Regions from separate parts of the Ureibacillus sp. 179-F W5.1 NHS genome, predicted to be linked through region 3. Evidence: riboswitches for the same ligand, from Rfam matches in the RefSeq annotation. Region 3 holds a riboswitch; each other region holds the start of a gene.

Region 1 (5,850 bases), on a different contig from region 3:
GTAAACTTTAGACGGTTGAATTGGTTTTGTTAACGTGAATGGGATCGTGAAAGAAGTTTCCTTTGTATCATCAAATTTCAAATAAATTTCAAAATCCGGCTTGGAATAATCGATTTTCGATGTTGCAATAACTTCAAGTTTTCCTTGAATGGTTTTAGTAGGTTCTGTATAAGGCCAGCCAGAAGTCGAGGAACCATTGATTACTTCCCCATTTTGACTTAATTGAAATTCTTTTGTCTCTAAATTTGAAATATTGAAAGGTGCTTCCAATTCGTAAAAAATAACAATACCTGTTTCATCAGCAATTGTACCGAGAATCGTGAGTGTAATGTTGTTTTTCGTTTGTACAATATTTAGTTCTTCAAAGTATTCGTTATCCACAATATCTTTTAAACCTTTATCTTTTGTTAGCATTTCAACAAGGGGTGCAAAGCCAGGAATTTTAGCAACAGCATTTGCAAAAGCTGGTGAGACACGTATGGAACTAACAAATATAATGACTACAACGGCTATTAAAGCAACTTGTTTGAAGAAGAGACGATTTCGTTTTTGTCTTTTTTTATATTTTGCATATCCGTTATGTCGCATAGAAGCTAATTTTTCTGTAGGTACTACAATATTCGTTAACTCTTCCTTTAACTTGTCGAAATCCTTTTCGTTCATGACTGTCCCCCCTCACTAAATAAAAATCGTAGTTTTTTTAATGCAGTATGTAGCCTCGATTTTACAGTTCCTTCAGAAATGTGCATTTCCTTTGCAATCTCTTTATTTTTTAAATCACAAAAATATTTTAAATAAATGAGTTGTTGCTGTTTTGGAGTTAGTTTTGAAATAGCTTCAGAAAGTTCAAGATGATTATCATCATTTTGGAAAGTCCCTTCCGCTACATCGTTTCTTAATTCATAGCGCCTTTTTTTCTTTTGAATATCTGAACATACATTTAATAACACTCGAATGAGCCATGTGTTTAGAAATTCTGCTTGCTTTACTGTATGTATTTTACGAAAACAGCAAAATGTAAATTCTTGGATGGCTTCAAGGGAGTCATGTTCATTTTTTAAATAACTAAAAGCGATTCGGTAATGGGTGCTTTCTTCTTGTTTTAAAATTTGAAGTAAGGCCGTTTCATCTCCAGCGATTGCTTTTTTCGCCAATTCGATTTGTTCCATTCATTTCCCCCCTATACTTATTAGACATTTTGAAACGAGAAATCGTTCACTAAAATGATTGAAAATTTTTCAATTGTTGAATTTTAAGTCAAAATAAAAAAACGGATGTAAACCTTTTATCGGTTTCATAACATCCGTTTTCATTATCTTATTAAATGTGAAATTCAATCATATCATCAACAAAATGCCAATCATATGGAGTTTCTTGGTAAACGTAATAGTTTAACCAGTTATAGAAAAGTAAATGGGAATGGGCACGCCAAGTATTTTTTGGTGTTTTATTTGGATCGTTATTTGGGAAGTAATTGACCGGTAATTCTACCGGTTCACCTTTCTCCACATCTCGCTTATATTCATCTGCTAAAGTAGTAGCATCATATTCTAAGTGGCCAGTAATCATGATGTGTTTTGTATCCTTAGATTGGATAATAAATGGACCCGCTTCCTCCGAAAAGCTTAATAACCGAAGTTCAGGACAGTTGCGTACATCCTCGATGGATACGGAAGTGTGTCGGGAATGGGGCGCTACATATTCGTCACTAAACCCTCGAACTAAATCTACTGTTAAATCGGTAATGACATGGGAATAAATTCCTGAACATTTTTTAGGAAGTTCGAATTTTCCGATACCAAAATGGTGATAAAGTGCTGCTTGGGCTCCCCAACAAATATACATACAAGACGTTACATTGATTTTTGCCCAATCCATTATTTCTGTTATTTCATTCCAATAGTGTACGTCTTCAAATTCCATTCGTTCGACGGGTGCTCCCGTAATAATCATCCCGTCAAAACGACGATGTTTAATCTCGTTGAATGTTTTGTAGAAAGTATCTAAATGAGATTTTGAAACATTTTTAGATAAGTATGTAGCGGTATTGAGAAAAGTAACATTTGTTTGTAAAGGTGTATTTCCGAGTAAACGTAATAGTTGTAACTCCGTTTTCTCTTTTTCTGGCATCAAGTTACAAACTAAAATGTTCAAAGGTCGAATTTGTTGTGTTTGTGCGCGGTCTTCTTCCATAACGAAAATTTTCTCTTTGCGCAATATTTCTCCAGCAGGCAAACTCTTTGGTATATTAATAGGCATTTTTTGTTCCCCCATTTCTTAACTTTCATTTCATCTTAAAAAGAGAAGATAAATAAAAACCCCCTCATTCCAGCGTGAGAATGAGAGGGTACAATTTTATATACGCGCACTCTTATCTCCCAAGACAAATTGTCTTGCTGGAATTAGCACCTTTCTAACCGGTTGTTAGAGGTTGCTGAAGCTTCATTGGGCCATGTCCCTCTGCTTCTCTTGATAAGATTGATGAAATTAAAATAATACTATCACGTAAAGCTAATATTTGCAATATTCATTAATTATTTTTCTGTAAATAATTTTCCCGCCAAGTTGATTGTTCTTTTTGGAATATCACCTGTTCGAGCTTTTCATCCCAATTATCAATTAATGTATTCCAAACGCGTACGGTGAAATGATCCTGTTCTTCGTCGTATAAAATAAACTCAATACAGGGAATATCATTAATTTGGATATCTTCGATAGAATCAATCGATGGGGTTACGGACAAATTTTCCCCATTATCGTCTAAATCGGGTTGTTCAAATGCTTGAATTCCCTTTATCACCTGTTCGTTTTGTATCGATAATTCCTCTTCTTGTTTATGATATCGATACAGTTGCTCTGGAAAATCTTCATATTCTAGTACTTCTTCAATATCTCCATTTAAAAATAAATGGTGGGATGGGCTATAAAGCAATTCTATCGTTTTTATATCCTGTTCTTCTTCAAAAACACCGCTTTGTAATTGTTTTTGTCCCTTTTCCGTTTGTTGATAATGGGAATCCACCTTCGTAATTAATCCAGTTTTTTGCATTTTAGATAACAAATCTTGTATGAAGAGTTGTTCTACAAGAAGAATTTCACTTAGCTGTTCTGCATTTTCAAAGGCGTTGTTCGCAACGGATTGAAGAATCATTTTCATTAAAATATCCATTTTTGTACGGGATATCGGTTTATATGTAATATTTACACTGTGAACAGGTACACTCCAAGTATCCGTCTTCAAAATGGAGATATTCGATTTCTTTAAAAGTTGAGTAGATAATGATTGTTGTAATGAAAGTAATTCCATAAATCCACCTTACTACGTTGTAATTAGTAATTCGTCATGATTTCGGTAACCATTTTGTGATTGGACAATTTGATGCAAGTTTCGGTACATGCTTCTCGTTTCTTCCTTTTTAGGACGATTCGTAAACATCTCTATACTACCGATTAATACGAGTAACTCACGAGCTCGGGAAAGGGCTACGTTCAGTCGCCGGTAGTCCTTCGCAAATCCAATATCGCCGTGTTTATGATCGTTGTTACGAACCATGCTTACTAAAATGACGTCCATTTCCATACCTTGGAATTTATCGACTGAACCTGTACGAATATGTAAATGAGGAATGTTCAACTCATGTTCAATGAGTCGGTTAATCCGCTTTACTTGTTCAGCATAAAAACTAATTACCCCTACAGATTTTAATTCATCTTGGGCTATTAATCCTTCCGATTTAGCTTTTGCAGTCGCTTCATTTAGTTCAAGCAACATAGTACGAACAACTTCTAATTCAGCTTCATTATATAGACTTGAACCTTCCTTCATCCGTTCTTCAAAATACGGATGTCTATTCGGAATATCAATCCATAGTAAATGATCCGTTCGTTTTATAGATGGACCTTCTAATTTATGATCCCGTAATACATCTGAATCAGATAGCCCGCATTTCAATGAATCATTGCCATTTTTATAAAATGGAGCGATTGTTTGCATAATATTTTCATGCATCCGGTATTGAATGGCTAACATTTTTTTATTCGTTGCAGGCAAGTTTTTATATAGACGTTCGAATAAAGACTCCTCTAGTAATTTTTCTAATTCTCGTTTTTCCTCAAAGGTGTCGCTTTCTTTTAAAACCGTTTCTAATGTTTCTTCAAATGTATCATCCCCAATTAGTGGTGGTAACTGGTGATGATCGCCTACTAGAATCACCTTTTTCCCTTTTAACATCGGTAACAATAATTCTGGCGGAGTTGCTTTTGATACTTCATCGATAATCACAACATCGAAAATCGGATAATTGTCCATAAACTCTTTGTTGGCAGAAGCAACACATGTTGTACCAATGACATTTGCATGTTTAACATAAAGTTTTCGTATTTCATCTAAGTCATGTTCCGTAGCTTGCTCTAATAATGTTTTCCATTGAAGCTGCATTTTTTGAGCAATCGGAAGCATCTCAATTTTCTTATGGACTTTATCAATTTCTACCGTAATTGACTCCATTTTGGATTTTGTTTTTTCCAGTTCAAGTTCCGGATGTTGTTTTGTCAATTGTTCAAGTTGTTCATATTTCTTTTCAAGCTGTAATCCCTTCGAGTTTAGTTCTTTTAACTGGGAAATAAATTGTTTTAATAATGTTTGGCCACTTGTCATTTCCTTTTGAACACTTTCTAATTCCTGTTGTTTTTTTGATAACTGTTCTTCAAGAATGGATGTTTTTTCTTTGTTTTCCAATAATATTTGCATTTCATTTTCCAATGCTTCACAAATCGTATGAATTTCCTCGATAGAAGGGATAATGTCATCCTCTTGAATGATAGACTCGAAAGTGTTTAGTTGTTCTTTATACTTCTCTTGAGATTGTAATAAGTTTTGTTCTTTTGCTTTTAAAAGGTTTAAAGAAGATTGATCTGCTCCTTCCCTTTGCTTAAGCTGATCACATACTTCTTCTTTTATTTTACTAAAAACTAGAAGGGACTCATCTACAAGTGCTCTATAACGAAGAACTAACTGATTTAAATATTGCTTTCTTAAATAGAGGCCTTGGATTGATCGGGCTCCATTTTCTCTCGTTATTTTCTTTTGGGCAAAAGCATAGCTCAATTTCGTTAAAAACTCCTCGATTTCTTGTAAGGAGTAATGATGATTATTTGGTAAAGGATTCATCTGTCCTTCAATACCGAGGGATGTTTTACTATATTCAATTGCCTTATCTAAACGGATTGTAATTTCCTTTAAAGATTTAAAAGGTAAAAGTTGTTCATGAATTTTATCCAGGTCATGAAACAGTTGATTTAATACATATCCACGGTGAATGTTTTGATCTTCAATGAAAGATTCAATTTCATGTATTTTTTTCATCGATTCAACGGATTCGATAATGGAATTAATCGTATCGGAACTGCTTTCAATACCTTCCAATTCCTTCTGAACATTTGCAAGCTGCAACTCTATTTCCATGAGTTGTTGGGTTACTTGAATATATTCTAGAAGTTGCTTACTTTTTTTCAATTTTTCTTGCGCTTCAAACAGTTGTTCATCAATCGATTCGTTTGTTCCAATGGTAACTAATGAATGATTTAGTTCATTGATCTTTTCTGAAATGCGTTCATTGGAAGCGCTAAGCTTTTCCAATGCTTGTTCAGTCTTTTCTCGTTCTTTTTTCAGAGGGATAATTTGTTTCTTCAGCTGACCGATTTCTTCTGTTACAATTTTAAGCTCTTTTTCAGCAGCTTCCTTTTTTGCGATATCCTCTTGTAATTGACTCTCTTTTTGCTTTAAAGATTCAATTTCCTTCTCGTATTGGGTAATATCATTCTTCAATTGCTTTTCTTTTAGTTGGTGAT
Region 2 (5,850 bases), on a different contig from region 3:
TTTATCATAAGCTTCTTTATCTGCCCAAGCTTCACGAGGATTTAAAACTTCGCTTGGTACACCTTCTACGGCAGTCGGGATATGTAATCCAAAGATTGCATCTTGTGTAGTCTCAACATTATTAAGTTTTCCATCAATAGCAGCACGAACCATTGTACGTGTATAGGAAAGCTTCATACGGTTTCCAACACCATACTCTCCACCAGTCCAACCAGTGTTTACTAAGAATACTTGAGAACCGTGTTCATCAATTTTTTGACCTAACATTTCAGCATAACGAGTTGCTGGAAGTGGTAAAAATGGTGAACCGAAGCATGTAGAGAATACTGGCTCAGGAGATGTTACGCCACGTTCTGTACCTGCTAATTTTGAAGTAAATCCACTTAAGAAGTGGTACATTGCTTGCTCTTTCGTTAATTTGCTGATTGGAGGTAATACTCCGAAAGCATCAGCTGTTAAAAATACGATTGTTTTCGGATGTCCTGCAACGGAAGGTGTAACAATGTTATCGATAAAATGAATCGGATAAGCAGCACGAGTATTTTCCGTTAATGTTACATCATCATAATCAGGAATACGAGTTTCTGGGTCAATTACAACATTTTCTAAAACGGAACCAAAGCGGATTGCGTTATAAATTTCCGGTTCTTTTTCAGCGGAAAGGTTAACCGTTTTTGCATAACAACCACCTTCGATGTTAAATACGCCATTGTCTGACCATCCATGTTCATCGTCACCAATTAACTTGCGATTGCTATCAGCAGATAAAGTTGTTTTACCTGTACCAGATAAACCGAAGAATAACGCTACATCACCAGCTTCACCAACGTTTGCTGAACAGTGCATTGACAGGATATCACGTTCTGGTAATAGGTAGTTCATAATACCGAAAATAGATTTTTTCATTTCACCAGCGTACTCAGTACCACCAATTAAAATGACTTTCTTTTCTAAAGATACAATAATGAATGTTTCGGAAGTAGTACCATCTACTGCTGGATCTGCCTTAAAGGTAGGAGCTGAAACAATTGTAAATTCAGCCACATGAGAAGCTAACTCATCTTTTGTTGGACGGATGAATAATTGATGACAGAATAGATTGTGCCATGCATATTCATTAATTACTTGGATTGGAAGTTGTGATTCTTTATCAGCTCCTGCAAACCCTTTGAATACAAATAGCTCATCTTTTTCTTTTAAATAGTTTACAACTTTAACGTAAAGGTTATCAAACACTTCAGCAGAAATCGGACGGTTTACATTACCCCAGTCGATTTTGTCTTTTGTGCTTTCTTCTTCTACAATATATTTATCTTTAGGAGAACGGCCAGTATATTTACCTGTTTCAGCACGTAAAGCGCCATCTACAGTTAATGTTGCCTCTCCACGTTCGGTAGCTTTTTCCACTAATTGTGGTACTGAAAGTTGAACATTTATATTTTCTCCGTTTAATAATTCCTTCAGTTCATTTGCAATTTCTACTGAATTCATCGATTAAATACCATCCTTTTTTAAGAATTCCCACTTGCATTGGGAGGGTTGATTAATTTCAAAAATAGTATAACACATTGATTTAAATAATCTATACTAATTCCTGAAAATTATTTTATAATTTTAAAACATTTCATGATTTAGGTAAAATCCATTGACAATTAAAGTTACTTTACGTAAGATGTTGTGTTGAACGGATACTCTTATCCCGAGCTGGTGGAGGGTCAAGGCCCTATGAAGCCCGGCAACCTGCATTTTCATTTTATAATGCGATGGTGCCAACCTGATGCAAGGGGATACCCTTGAACGATAAGAGTGAAAGGTAATGTAATGAAACGACAATTCCTTTTACTCATGCAAAAGTACTTGAGTAGAGGAATTTTTTTTTTCAATTTAGAACACAATGAAAAGGATAGTTTAACTACCTATTTTATATGTGCCTTTCTAAATCCATGTATCAAATTACGAATAAGTGAATTTCACTTGCCATAACTTTTGATGCCACTCGATAAAAACTAGATTTCAAAAATGTTCTACAATACATTTTATACGAAATCTAACACAAAAGGTAGCTAAAAATTGTTCAGAACATGTTTTTGTACATATTTCATTATACAATTACTGTCCTTTTTAACTATCTTTAAAAAGATGGAAAATTTAAGCTAAACAAAAAATATCATTGTGACGGCTTGAAGTACTAATCTTTATAAGTGGGCTAAACATGGGTAATAGAGTACCGTATCAACAACGAGGAAAGAGTCTCGCTATAAACTTAGGAGGAAATCAAATGACAAACCGTCGACTGTTTACATCAGAAAGTGTAACAGAAGGGCATCCGGATAAAATTTGTGATCAAATTTCCGATGCTATTTTAGATGCAATCATTTCTGAAGACCCAAATGCACGTGTAGCTTGCGAAACAACGGTAACAACTGGATTAGTGTTAGTTGCCGGGGAAATTACAACATCTACATATGTTGATATTCAAAGTGTTGTTCGCAATACTGTTGCGGAAATTGGCTATACACGTGGGAAATATGGATTCGATGCAGAAAATTTAGCAGTATTAACTGCTATCGGAGAACAATCTCCTGATATTGCGTTAGGTGTAGATCAAGCTTTAGAAGCACGTGAAGGATCTATGACTGATGAAGATATCGAAGCAATTGGTGCTGGTGACCAAGGTTTAATGTTTGGATTTGCATGTAACGAAACGCCAGAATTAATGCCATTACCAATAAGCTTAGCTCATAAATTAGCTCGCCGTTTAACGGAAGTTCGGAAATCAAAGGAAATTCCATATTTACGTCCCGATGGTAAAACTCAAGTTACAGTAGAATACGATGAAAACAATCATCCAATTCGGATTGATACGATTGTTATTTCTACTCAACATGATGAAGATGTAACATTGGAACAAATTCAACAAGACTTAAAAGAAAAAGTAATTAATGAAGTTGTTCCTTCTGATTTAATCGACTATGAAACAAAATACTTCATTAACCCGACAGGACGTTTTGTTATCGGTGGTCCTAAAGGGGATGCTGGTTTAACAGGACGTAAAATTATTGTCGATACGTATGGTGGTTATGCTCGTCACGGTGGCGGGGCATTCTCAGGTAAGGATCCTACGAAAGTAGACCGTTCTGCCGCATATGCTGCAAGATATGTAGCGAAAAATATCGTAGCAGCTGGTCTTGCAGAGCGTGCTGAAGTTCAATTAGCATATGCCATCGGTGTAGCTCGACCTGTTTCAATATCAGTGGATACGTTTGGTACAGGTAAAGTAGAAGAAAATAAATTAGTAGAATGGGTAAGTGAATTGTTTGATCTACGCCCAGCTGGCATTATTAAAATGCTTGATCTACGTCGTCCAATGTATAAACAAACGGCTGCTTATGGTCATTTTGGTCGCACAGATTTAGATGTCCCATGGGAAAACACTGATATCGCTCAAAAATTAAGAGAAAAGGCCGGACTTTAATTTTCTACATGAAAGAAAATTAGGCTGATTCATAGATAACAAGAAAAAATCTGCGAGATTTCTAAGGTGGTTTTTCCCACTTCAATAGAAATTAAGCAGATTTTTTTTTATTTCGGAATGAATATGTAAAAGAAAAATTAATGGAAGAAAAATTTAAATAATGTTTTAAGCATCCTTTTTACAATAGATAAAATGTATAAAACAATTAAGGAAAAAGCGAATATAAAAACATACAGAAGGATTTTTTGAAAAAACAAAATTAGTTGGTCGCTCCCTATTTCATCTAATGCAATCGATATGATGAGGGGAGTTAAAAATACGATGACCGGTGCAGTAAAAATAATAAGGCTGATTAGTAACCATTCAGATCCCTTTATAAGACGTATTACGAAGCACCCCTTCTTTATTTATATGAACAAAAAATAGAGGTAATACTTCGAAGATTTTAATAAAAAGAGTGTAACATGAAAGTTTACACTCACTTAAGAACATTATTTTTGAATTGATTTGTAGTATTGTCCCTTTTCAACGTATTCTCGGATAATGCGGTCCATATCTTCTCTATCTTCTGGGGTAACCATACGAACTACTTTTGCTGGTCTACCCATTGCTAAAGAATTAGGTGGAATTTTTTTACCCGGTGGTACTAAACTACCAGCACCGATAAATGCACCCTCTCCTATCTCAGCACCGTCTAATATAATGGATCCCATCCCAATTAATGCTCGTTTACGAATCACGCAGCTATGTAATGTTACTTGGTGGCCAACTGTTACTTCGTCTTCTATGATTAAAGGATTGTTCGGGCTTTGATGCAAACAACTTAAATCTTGAATGCTACAGCGTTTCCCGATTATAGTAGCTGATACATCCCCACGAATTACCGTATTAAACCAAATGGACGTCTCTTCACCAATTGTGACATCACCAGTAATTACGGCATTATCGGCAATAAATACAGATGGGTCTATTTTAGGATTTTTATTTTTAAATGGATAAATCATCGAAAAATACCTCGTTTCTAAGTATGATATATTATTATCGTATCAAATAAATAAAAGTATGGAAAATAATAATTGGTATATATATCCACAACTGAATAAGTAATGGGCAGGAGGGTGCGTTATGTGGAAATGGGAAGCAGATGGACAAGCAAAGGCAGTAGTCGTTATCATACATAGCGTTTTTGAACATCATCGTTGGTATGCTTGGTTAATTGAAAAACTTCGCTTAGAAGGTTATCACATTGTTATGGGAGATTTGCCAGGCCATGGCGAACATTTAAAATATTCAAAGGTTCATGACGAAACGATTGAAGAGTATTTAGATTATATTAAAAAGTTAATGGAAAGTGCTTTAACATATCAGTTGCCGGTTTTTATTATTGGTCATGGATTAGGTGGAACATTAGCTATTAGATTTTTAAAGAAGAATACAGTGGAATGTGCAGGTCTTATTTTAGCTTCGCCTTGGCTTCATTTAAAGAAAACGGCTAATTTACTTACGAATGCAATTACAAGTTTAGGAACTATAGCATCGAACAAAAAAATCTCGTTGAAGTTCGATAAAAATATGTTAACTAGAAATTTAGACGGCTACAATGAAATGGTTGATTATTTACCATATCATTCCAATGTAACGGTAAGATGGTTTAAAGATATCCATAATTTAATGAAAAATATGACGGCAGAACAGGAAGGGACATTAGCATTACCCATTTTGTTAATGGTTGCTAAAGAAGATAAAATTACTGATCCTCAGCCTGCAAGAAAATGGTTATTTAATCAAATGTCGTCGGAAATTCAATATAAAGAATGGCCGAACAGTTATCATAACTTATATCATGATTATGAACGGGAAGAAGTATTTACGTATGAGAAGGACTTTATCAATAATGTTATTCGTTCGTTAGGATACATTATTAAATAAAATGACATTTAAAGAAAAGAACTATCCATGAAATTCCTTTCGTTGGATAGTCTTTTTTTATGCGAATTCCAAATAGTAGAATAATGAAAATGAATACAATAAATTATCTTAATATTCTAACGTTTTATTTTTATAGTAATAGATAAAAATTTTTATTGAATTGAGGTTTTAATTTATGTAATATAAAGAATATTCTAAATAATAAATGAAAATGAGGTGCATCCATGATTGAGGAGATTGTTACGTGGTTAAACGATATGTTATGGGGTCCAGTAATGATTTATGGTATTTTAATCGTCGGACTACTGTTCTCCATCTTAACGAAATTTGTTCAAGTCCGAAAAATTAAGGATATGTTTGTCCTAATGTTTACAGGAGAAAAATCGGAAGCGGGTATTTCGTCATTCCAAGCTCTATCAATAGCATTATCCGGTCGAGTTGGTACG
Region 3 (5,850 bases):
AAAATGCGAAGAAAATCGGTATTTTAACAGCGGGCGTAGCGGCACAAGCCTTCGGTGCAAAATTAGAAAATGAACAAGAAGTTTTAGTAAACATTGCGAACATTGCTAATCAACTGTATGCAATGGAATCTGCAGTGATTCGTACAGCAAAAGCAATTGAACGTGATGGTGTTGAAAAATCGAAACAAAAACTTCTTTATACTGAAATTTTCTGCCAAGAAGCCTTTGCAGAAATTGAAAAAGAGGCAAAAGAAACAATCCTTGCTTCTGCCGAAGGAGATAACGGTAAAATGATGCTTTCCGCTCTACGTAAATTAACTCGTAGCAACCCTTACAATTTAATTTTGAAAAAGCGTGAAGCATCTAAAAAACTAATCGAAGCTGAAAAATATATTGTATAAGACGAAATAAACAAGGTATCCTCTTTGGATACCTTTTTCTATTTATTTGTTAGGAATGGTATTTTGCATTTAGGCTGTTTTTATTAAATGAAAGACAGCGAAGTCTCCTAGCGAGATCCAAAATAATAATCTACTGATTGAAGTTTCACTTTATCTTTTTCAGTACAATCAATCTCTGGTATACTTTATTTAAATTTTATAACTTATGAAGGAGTAGTGAAATGACACTAAAATTGATTCAATATCCACGCTGCACAACTTGCAAAAAAGCTCAAAAATGGCTAGATGAAAACGGTATTTCCTACGAGCTAATTCATATTGTAGAACAAACCCCTACAAAAGAAGAGTTAAAGTCGTATTGGAAAGCAAGTAACCTTCCGTTAAAGAAATTTTTTAATACATCTGGCATGAAGTATAAAGAGTTAGGGTTAAAGGACAAATTAAGTTCAATGTCTGAAGATGAACAACTAGAATTACTTGCTTCTGACGGGATGTTAATTAAACGCCCAATCGTAACTGACGGTGAAAAAGTAACGTTAGGTTTTAAAGAAGCTGAGTTTGCAGAATCTTGGAAATAATCATCTGAACTAGCTTGTATTTGCTATAGAAATATGTCAAACTAAACTTGAATGAATTACATATTTGGAGGGGTTTTTAGTGAGCACACCGAAAGATTTACGTTATTCAAAAGAACACGAATGGATTAAAGTAGAAGATGGAAAAGTACGTGTAGGAATTACCCACTTTGCCCAATCGGAACTAGGCGATATTGTTTTCGTAGAACTTCCACAAGTAGGCGACGAAATTCAATTAAACGAGCCATTTGGTAGTGTAGAATCTGTTAAAACTGTTTCAGAACTATATGCACCTATTTCAGGGAAAGTTGTTGAAATTAACTCTGAGCTTGAAGATAGTCCAGAATATGTTAATGAATCACCATACGAAAAAGCGTGGATGATTGTTGTTGAACCAACAGATCTTTCGCAAGTTGATGCTTTATTAACTCCTGAGCAATATAATGAATTAATTGATGCAGAATAAGAATATGATATAGTAAAAACGCCAGAAAACCACTGGCGTTTTTTTTACAATAAAATATAATAAGTAACCATCTTCTTTTTCTAATTTTTTATGCATATTTGCAGACATTTTTTAGCTGTATAACTACAAAGCGTGGGGTGAAGCAAATGACTGTTGAAAAGTGTATAATTGTTGAAGGCCGATCGGATAAGTTGAACATTGCACCAATTTTTGCTGAGGATGTTAAAATTATTTGTACAAATGGGACGATTAGTGAAGATGCTTTACTGGATCTTTTAGAGCCCTTTGAAGAATGTAAGCTCTACACTTTATTTGATGCGGATAATTCGGGAGAAAAGTTGAGAAAGTTGACGAAAAGAATTTATTCGGAAGCAATCCACCTTTTCATTCCTAGAACGTATATAGAAGTTGCCAATGCGCCTAAAAAAGTGTTGGCCCATTTATTAAATGAGGCAAAGTTTTCAGTGCATAAACAATATTTATCTTCATCCACAGAAGTATAATTACTTATGGGATAACCGGTTCTTTTAGAAAAAATGCAGCTTATTGATATAAAATTGAGTAGGATGATGAAAGATGGAAGAATGGACGATTGAAACTTGGGAGCAGCAAAAGGAGCAAAATTCGTTAACGGCTTTTTATTTGTATACCCCTATGTGCGGAACGTGTGCAGTCGCCTCCAAAATGTTGGACGTAATAGAAACACTATTGCCTGAACTACCTTTAGGTAAAGCTAACATTAATTTTCTAGAACAACTAGCATTTGATTATCAAATAGAAAGTGTTCCTTGTTTGTTGATTAGTAGGGATAATCAGGTTGAAAAAGTGTATGCCTTTCAATCTGTACCCTATTTATACGAAAAGTTAAAAAAGTAGTTGACTACTTAAAATGAACGTGATAAAGTTACATCCATAATCTTAAAATTAAATATCGTAACTCTTATAAAGAGCGGTGGAGGGAAGTGCCCTATGAAACCCGGCAACCATCACATTATGTGAAAAGGTGCCAAGTCACGCGAAGTGGATACTTTGAAAGATAAGAGAACGGTTATCGTAAATAGAAGTTTTATTGCGTGCCCTTTCTACTTGTCTTTGTAGAAAGGGTTTTTATTTTGGGATTAAAAAGAAAAGGATAAAAAAGTTGTGTATTTTACATACATTTCTTCCTCAACATAAATTATTGAGGCGTAATATAAAGGAGTACATATATGATTGAGCTAAAGGATATATCGAAAATATATAAAACAAAAAATGGTGAAATAGCAGCTGTAAAAAATGTTAATTTAACCATTCAAAAAGGTGAAATATTCGGCATCATTGGATACAGCGGCGCAGGAAAAAGTACAATGATTCGTTTGTTAAATGGATTAGAAAAACCAACTGCTGGATCGGTTGTTGTAAACGGTCAGCCGATTTCTTCTATTTCAGGTAGTAAACTTCGTCAAGCAAGACAAAAAATTAGTATGATTTTCCAACATTTTAATTTACTATGGTCCCGCACAGTTGCGGAAAATATCGCTTTCCCATTGGAAATTGCCGGTGTTCCAGCGGCGGAACGTACAAAACGGGTTAAAGAGTTGATCGATTTAGTAGGATTATCTGGTCGAGACAAAGCATATCCTTCCCAATTATCAGGGGGGCAAAAGCAGCGGGTAGGAATTGCAAGGGCGTTAGCTAATAATCCAGAAGTGTTACTTTGCGATGAAGCAACGAGCGCGTTGGATCCAGAGACGACAGATTCCATTTTAGAATTGTTATTAGATATTAATAAGCGTCTAGGTCTTACAATTGTTTTGATTACCCATGAAATGCACGTCATTCGTAAAATTTGTCACCGTGTGGCCGTGATGGAAGCGGGACAAGTTGTGGAACAAGGCGATGTTCTTCAAGTGTTCCAACAACCTCAAGCAGATATTACGAAAAACTTTGTTATGCAAGTGTCTGGGACAAAGGATTCAAAAAATTCCATTGAACAAATTTTAGCTAATTATCCAACGGGTAAAATTGTGAAACTAACGTTTATAGGAAATAAGACGGAACAGCCAATCATTTCCCAATTAATTAAACAGTTCGATGTAGAAGTGAATATTGTTCACGGTAACATTTCACAAACGGCAAGTGGACCATATGGAACATTAATTGTTCAAATTGTTGGTGAAGATAGCAACGTTCAAAAAGCATTAGATTTACTCAATTCAATAGAAATTCAAACGGAGGTGATTGAACATGCTTAGTGAATTATTTCCGAATGTTCGATGGGAAGATATGTGGCAAGCTACATATGACACCCTTTATATGACAATCATCTCAACGGCAGCAACCTTTGTTATTGGTTTAATAGTTGGTATTGTATTGTTTTTAACGAGTCCACATCAAATTTGGGCAAATAAAATTGCAAACTTTATTACCGGATCATTAGTAAATATTTTCCGTTCGATTCCATTTATCGTATTGATTATTTTATTAATTCCATTTACGAAGTTTTTACTAGGAACAATTCGCGGGGTAGAAGCAGCTTTGCCGGCATTGATCATTGGGGCAGCACCTTTCTATGCGCGGATGGTATTAATCGCATTACGTGAGATTGATAAAGGAGTTATAGAAGCAGCCCGTTCAATGGGAGCGAAAACTTCTACAATTATTTGGAAAGTATTAATTCCAGAATCGATGCCAGCTTTACTTTCAGGTATTACAGTAACGGCAGTAACGCTAGTAGGATACACTGCGATGGCAGGAATTATCGGTGCTGGAGGGTTAGGAAACTTAGCCTTCATCGATGGTTTCCAACGTAGTCGTGATGATGTAACACTAATGGCAACCATTATTATTTTAATTATTGTGTTTATTATTCAATTTATTGGGGACTTTATAACAACAAAGACCGATAAACGATAAAGATCACTCCAGTGCTTACGGTAAGACCGTTCACATATATAAGATATTAAGAAAAGGGGAACAAGAAAATGAAGAAATTTTTATCATTTTTATTGATATCAGTAGTCGTACTTGCTTTAGCAGCTTGTGGTAGCGCTGAAGATGAAAAGACAACTGGTGAAGGTGGAAAAGAAGAATCAAAAACAATTACAATCGGTGCTTCAAACGGTTTACATGACATCATTTTAGAACAAGCAAAACCAATTCTAGCTGAAGAAGGTATTGAATTAGATATTAAACCTTACCAAGATTATGTAATGCCGAACCAAGATTTAGAGTCTGGTGATCTTGATGCAAATTACTTCCAACACATTCCTTATTTAGAAACTGAAATTAAAGATAAAGGTTATGATTTTGTAAACGCTGGTGGCATTCATATCGAACCAATCGGTATTTATTCTCAAAAATATAAATCATTAGATGAGCTACCGGAAGGTGCAACGATTATTATTTCTAATTCTGTTGGTGACCAAGGTCGTATTTTAACTCTTTTAGAAGCAAAAGGTTTAATTAAACTAGATGAAAATGTCGACAAAGCAGTAGCAACTGTTGATGATATCGTTGAAAATCCTAAAAATTTTAAGATTGATAATAGCTCTGCTCCAGAAATGTTAGTTACGTATTATGAAGAAGGCGAAGGCGATGCGGTTGTAATTAACTCGAACTTCGCAATCGATGCGGGTATTAACCCAATTAAAGATTCTATCGCAATTGAAGATTCTGAATCTCCATATGTAAATGTGATTGCTGTACGTTCTGAAGACAAAGATAATGAAGCGATTAAACGTTTAGTTGAAGTACTTCATTCTGACGAAATCCAACAATTCATTCTTGATGAGTGGGGCGGCGCAGTCGTACCTGTAAATGAATAATTATTACAAAACCTTCGGATTGATCCGAAGGTTTTTTTACATTATATAAAACGATTTAATCTTGAGAAAAATGTGTTAATAAATTTTAAAAATACTTGTTCCGACGGTCCGAGTTCTCGATTAGTCGGATAGATGACACCGACAGTTCTTGTTAAAATAGGGCTTTCCACTTCCATCTTAACGGTTAAACGTGGTGTCGAGTCGTACAAAGAGCTTTCGGGTAGGAGTGATACACCGATATCGGCAGCAACTAATCCTTTTAATGCATCCATATCTTCCCCTTTAGAAGTAACGTTTGGGATAAAGCCTGCCGATTTACAAGCATCAATGGCGACTTTGTGTAAAATATACCCTTCCGGAAATAATACAAAATTATCATGGCGTAGGTCGGATAAATGAATTTTGTTTCGTTTAGCTAACGGGTGGCTAGCAGGAAGTAAAGCATGGATTTTCTCACTAAATAAGATCGTTGTATTGATGCTTTCGTCTGCCTGTGGTACAGGGCCTAAAAAAGCCAAATTAAGCTCTCGATTTTTTACGGCATCAATTAAATAGCGATATGATCCTTGGCGTAAATGGAACATAACATTTGGATATTCTTT
Region 4 (3,970 bases), on a different contig from region 3:
ATGCTTTTAGGAAACTTATTCATAATGATATTCATAAGCAACTTTTCTTCAGCTGTAAAGGCTGGTAAACCGATTGTACGGTATACAAGTTGAAATTGACCATATTCTAAATACCACTCTTTTGCCGGCAACTCTATATGTTGCTGACCGTATTCTTTATACGTCTCATAAACCTCTTTTATTATATATGGATTTTCAATGAAATTCGCCTTTTCCTCCGAAAATGCACTATGCCCATAATGCTCATTCCACAATGACTCTACTTCAGCTAATAAATATTGCAATGCATCGGCATTAACAAACTGTTTTCTTTCATTTAATTCGTATATAAAAAAAGCTGCAACATTTTGAGCACTATAAATATTTCCCATTTAACAACACTCCTTGAATGAAAATTTACTAACCTCGTATAAGAAAACTAAAGTGGCAACGTGTATCGGTTCTTATTAAACCAAGTATAATAAGCAATCTTTATAATGTCAATAAAACAAATAAAATTACTAGGTTTTAAAAAATCAACAGCCCCATGAATGGCATAAATAGCGAAAACGACTTTCACCAATGAATGCTAATTGTCGTTTTCATCATCAACTTTTATAATGCAGCGTTTGTTTCCGTTACCCCTTCAACCGCTTTTGATAATGCTTGATCCAAATCTGCAATAATATCTTCAACAGCTTCTAGGCCGACTGATAGGCGAATGAGCTCTTCTGAAACGCCGGCAACCTTTAACTCTTCAGGTGATAATTGTTGATGAGTAGTTGATGCTGGATGGATAATTAATGATTTTGCATCCCCTACATTTGCCACGTGGGAAAATAATTGAACGTTATCGATTACTTTACTTCCCACTTCTCGTCCACCTTTAATGCCAAATGTAAGCATTGATCCGTAGCCGTTTTTCAAATATTTTTTCGCTAATGAATGCGATGGGAAATTTTCTTTCCCTGGATAGTTTACGTATTCCACGAATGGGTGGCTTTCAAGATATTCCGCAACTTTTAATGCATTTTCACCATGCTTTGTATAACGCAAATGAAGCGTTTCTAACCCTTGTAGGAAGTTAAATGCACTATCAGCACTTAATGTTGGACCAAAGTCACGTAATAATTGAACACGAAGCTTTGTGGCAAATGCAGCCGTAGCCGTGTCAATTCCATAACGTAAACCATGGTAAGACTCATCTGGCTCTGTGAATCCTGGGAATCGACCTTGTGTCCAATCGAATTTACCAGCATCAACAACAACGCCTCCGATTGTCGTTCCATGACCGCCAATCCATTTCGTTGCTGAATGGACAACAACATCCGCGCCAAACTCAATCGGGTTACATCCGTATGGGGATGGGAATGTATTATCGATGATTAACGGAAGACCATGCGCATGAGCAATTTCCGCTATTCTCTCAATATCTAAAATGTTTAAACTAGGGTTCCCAACTGTTTCTGCATAAATTGCCTTTGTCTTATCTGTAATAGCAGCCTCAAAGTTTACTGGGTCCCTTTCATCTACAAAGGTTGTTGTAATTCCATAACGCGGTAAAGTATTTGCGAATAAATTATACGTGCCGCCGTATAATGAACCAGCTGATACGATTTCATCTCCTGCACCAGCTATGTTTAAAATAGAAAAGGCAATGGCAGCAGCACCAGATGATAATGCAACAGCTGCAGTTCCCCCTTCTAGTAAAGCAACTCGTTGCTCAAAAACGTCTACAGTTGGATTCATGATGCGAGAATAAATGTTTCCTGGTTGTTCTAGTGCGAACAATTGGCGTGCATGCTCCGTATTTTCAAAAGCATAGGCCGTTGTTCGGTAAATTGGTACTGCAATTGCTCCTGTTACAGGGTCTGGTTTTTGACCGCCATGAAGCAATTGGGTTTCCGGACGTTGTTGTGACATGTTTCTTCCTCCTAATATAGTATCGATGGGCGATCTTAGTATGAGGAGGACCTTTTGGAAAAACAAAAAGCCCTCTTCTAAAGAAGAGGGCTGCAAGCTGCAATTTTTCCTCCCCTTATCTTTCAGATCTAATCAAAATCTGTAGGAATTAGCACCTTTGCGTATTCACGCTGGTTGCTGGGCATCATAGGGCCTAGTCCCTCCGCCTCTCTGGATAAAGGTATTTGATTCATGTTCCATCGTTGAATTCACTATAAATCATAGTGATTTACTTGTCAATAATCTTTTTTAATTTTTCGAAACTTCTTATAGAATCATAGAGTATACTATAAATACATCTTTATGGAAAGGAGCCTTTTGTTTTTGTTATATCCTATCATTCTCGTCCTTATATTCGGTTATTTCATTGGTTGTTTACATGGATCCAATGTGGCTAAACTTTTATCGGGCGTTAACTTAAAAGAAGTTGGCCATGGTAATGCAGGTGCATCAAACGCAACGTTATCCCTTGGATGGAAGTATGGGGTTCTTGTTGCTTTAATAGATATCGGAAAAGGTGTATTGGCAGTTGTTTTACTTCGAGTCATTTTAACGAATTTTACCAATTTTTCGAGTGGCCAAATTTCAATTTTACTTTATTTAATCGGAGCTGCCGTTATACTCGGGCACAACTTCCCGGTTCATATGAAATTTCGAGGCGGAAAAGGAACAGCATCTCTAATTGGCATTTTCATTGCACTCGATTGGAAATTCGGTTTAATGGCTGTTCTTGCCCTTGTTGTTACTTCCCTACTAACGAATTACCTAATTATTGGCGTATTTGTTTTGTATATCTTTTTTGGCGTAACTGCGCTACTAATCGAGCCAACGATTTGGCCATTTTTAATCGCCCTTACTCTATTCTTAATTGCTCTGTATCTCCATGTGGAAAATGTAAAGCGATTACGTATCGGGTCGGAACCAAAAATTACATCCGCCTTTAAGAAAAACTAAACAGATTCCCATTAGTAGTGAAGGTTCCCCTTTTGTAAATCATGTTAAAATATACTAATATAGCCCTAAAGAGTATTTTCTCTTTAGGGCTATATGTTATAAGAGGAAATACATATTTAAAAGGGGAGGAAAAGGAAATGTCAGCAAAGGATTTATTACGTAGTCATTCATCTGTTCGAAAATATACAGGTGAACAAATACCGAAAGAAACGGTAATCGACTTAATTCAAACTGCACAAATGGCTGCGAGCTCACATTTTGTACAAGCATATAGCGTCATTTGGGTGACAGATGAAGAAAAGAAACAAAAGCTTGGTGAGCTGTCTAATAATGAGTTCCAATTTAAAACAGCAGGCGCTGCATTTTTATTCTGCGTCGATTTTAAACGTCTACAAGTTGCTGGACAAAAACATGGAGTCGACATTGTGGCAGATAGTGCGGAAAATGTAATAGTCGGTGTGGCGGATGTTGGCATTTTTGCCCAAAATTTCGTTATTGCTGCTGAAGATGCTGGTTATGGCATTTGTTATATTGGTGGCGCTCGAAACAATCCAAAAGAAATTAGTGAACTATTCAATTTACCGGACTATGTTTTCCCATTGTTTGCTATGACGATCGGAACTCCGACAAAACGTAACGAAACAAAACCACGTCTTCCAGTTGAAGCGATTTTACATGAAAATGATTATAACGCGGAAAAATACGATACGTTACTAGATGAATACGATGCAACGATGGAAAACTATTATGCAAGCCGTAGTTCGAATCAAAAAATGTCTAATTGGACAAAACAAATGGCTGATTTCTTAGTTGAACAAAGAAGACCGTTCATTAAAGAATTTTTAGCTTCAAAAGGTTTCAATTGGAAATAAATAAACCTTTTTATTAACCAAATTAAAAACCTGACAGATCTAAAGAAATTTGTGGACTTACCCCTGTCAAGTAGACAACTTTAAAAAGACTAAGCAGCCATCTGGTGTCGATATTCTATCGGTGCCAGGTGGTTGAGTCTTTTTTGGAATCGTTGGAAGTTATAAAAGTAAATATATTGTTCAACAGCTTGTCTAATTTCTTC

The links. A riboswitch is a leader RNA that binds a small molecule or an ion and turns the genes downstream of it on or off. The one in region 3 is predicted to bind S-adenosylmethionine.
Region 1: it holds a riboswitch for S-adenosylmethionine, as region 3 does, so the genes downstream of both, metA (homoserine O-acetyltransferase MetA) here and ACH0B5_RS15220 (methionine ABC transporter ATP-binding protein) in region 3, are expected to answer to the same signal.
Region 2: it holds a riboswitch for S-adenosylmethionine, as region 3 does, so the genes downstream of both, metK (methionine adenosyltransferase) here and ACH0B5_RS15220 (methionine ABC transporter ATP-binding protein) in region 3, are expected to answer to the same signal.
Region 4: it holds a riboswitch for S-adenosylmethionine, as region 3 does, so the genes downstream of both, ACH0B5_RS17690 (O-acetylhomoserine aminocarboxypropyltransferase/cysteine synthase family protein) here and ACH0B5_RS15220 (methionine ABC transporter ATP-binding protein) in region 3, are expected to answer to the same signal.

What each region holds. Positions count from the first base shown of each region.
Region 1 covers NZ_JBIQFG010000005.1:74,907-80,756, forward strand. Annotated here, with positions in the region: gene ACH0B5_RS04250 (DUF4179 domain-containing protein) at 1-663, opposite strand, end outside; gene ACH0B5_RS04255 (sigma-70 family RNA polymerase sigma factor) at 660-1,169, opposite strand; gene metA (homoserine O-acetyltransferase MetA) at 1,321-2,259, opposite strand; SAM riboswitch class I at 2,369-2,479, opposite strand; gene ACH0B5_RS04265 (hypothetical protein) at 2,531-3,307, opposite strand; gene ACH0B5_RS04270 (DEAD/DEAH box helicase) at 3,320-5,850, opposite strand, start outside.
Region 2 covers NZ_JBIQFG010000072.1:200-6,049, forward strand. Annotated here, with positions in the region: gene pckA (phosphoenolpyruvate carboxykinase (ATP)) at 1-1,491, opposite strand, end outside; SAM riboswitch class I at 1,692-1,807, shown strand; gene metK (methionine adenosyltransferase) at 2,279-3,475, shown strand; gene ACH0B5_RS17460 (gamma carbonic anhydrase) at 3,967-4,479, opposite strand; gene ACH0B5_RS17465 (alpha/beta hydrolase) at 4,601-5,404, shown strand; gene ACH0B5_RS17470 (alanine/glycine:cation symporter family protein) at 5,629-5,850, shown strand, end outside.
Region 3 covers NZ_JBIQFG010000044.1:12,590-18,439, reverse strand. Annotated here, with positions in the region: gene ACH0B5_RS15245 (acyl-CoA dehydrogenase family protein) at 1-401, shown strand, start outside; gene ACH0B5_RS15240 (arsenate reductase family protein) at 623-979, shown strand; gene gcvH (glycine cleavage system protein GcvH) at 1,059-1,442, shown strand; gene ACH0B5_RS15230 (toprim domain-containing protein) at 1,589-1,945, shown strand; gene ACH0B5_RS15225 (thioredoxin family protein) at 2,019-2,318, shown strand; SAM riboswitch class I at 2,380-2,485, shown strand; gene ACH0B5_RS15220 (methionine ABC transporter ATP-binding protein) at 2,651-3,676, shown strand; gene ACH0B5_RS15215 (methionine ABC transporter permease) at 3,669-4,337, shown strand; gene ACH0B5_RS15210 (MetQ/NlpA family ABC transporter substrate-binding protein) at 4,406-5,248, shown strand; gene gltC (glutamate biosynthesis transcriptional regulator GltC) at 5,290-5,850, opposite strand, start outside.
Region 4 covers NZ_JBIQFG010000080.1:168-4,137, forward strand. Annotated here, with positions in the region: gene ACH0B5_RS17685 (hypothetical protein) at 1-371, opposite strand, end outside; gene ACH0B5_RS17690 (O-acetylhomoserine aminocarboxypropyltransferase/cysteine synthase family protein) at 595-1,902, opposite strand; SAM riboswitch class I at 2,015-2,123, opposite strand; gene ACH0B5_RS17695 (glycerol-3-phosphate acyltransferase) at 2,266-2,895, shown strand; gene nfsA (oxygen-insensitive NADPH nitroreductase) at 3,033-3,767, shown strand; gene ACH0B5_RS17705 (IS3 family transposase) at 3,857-3,970, opposite strand, start outside.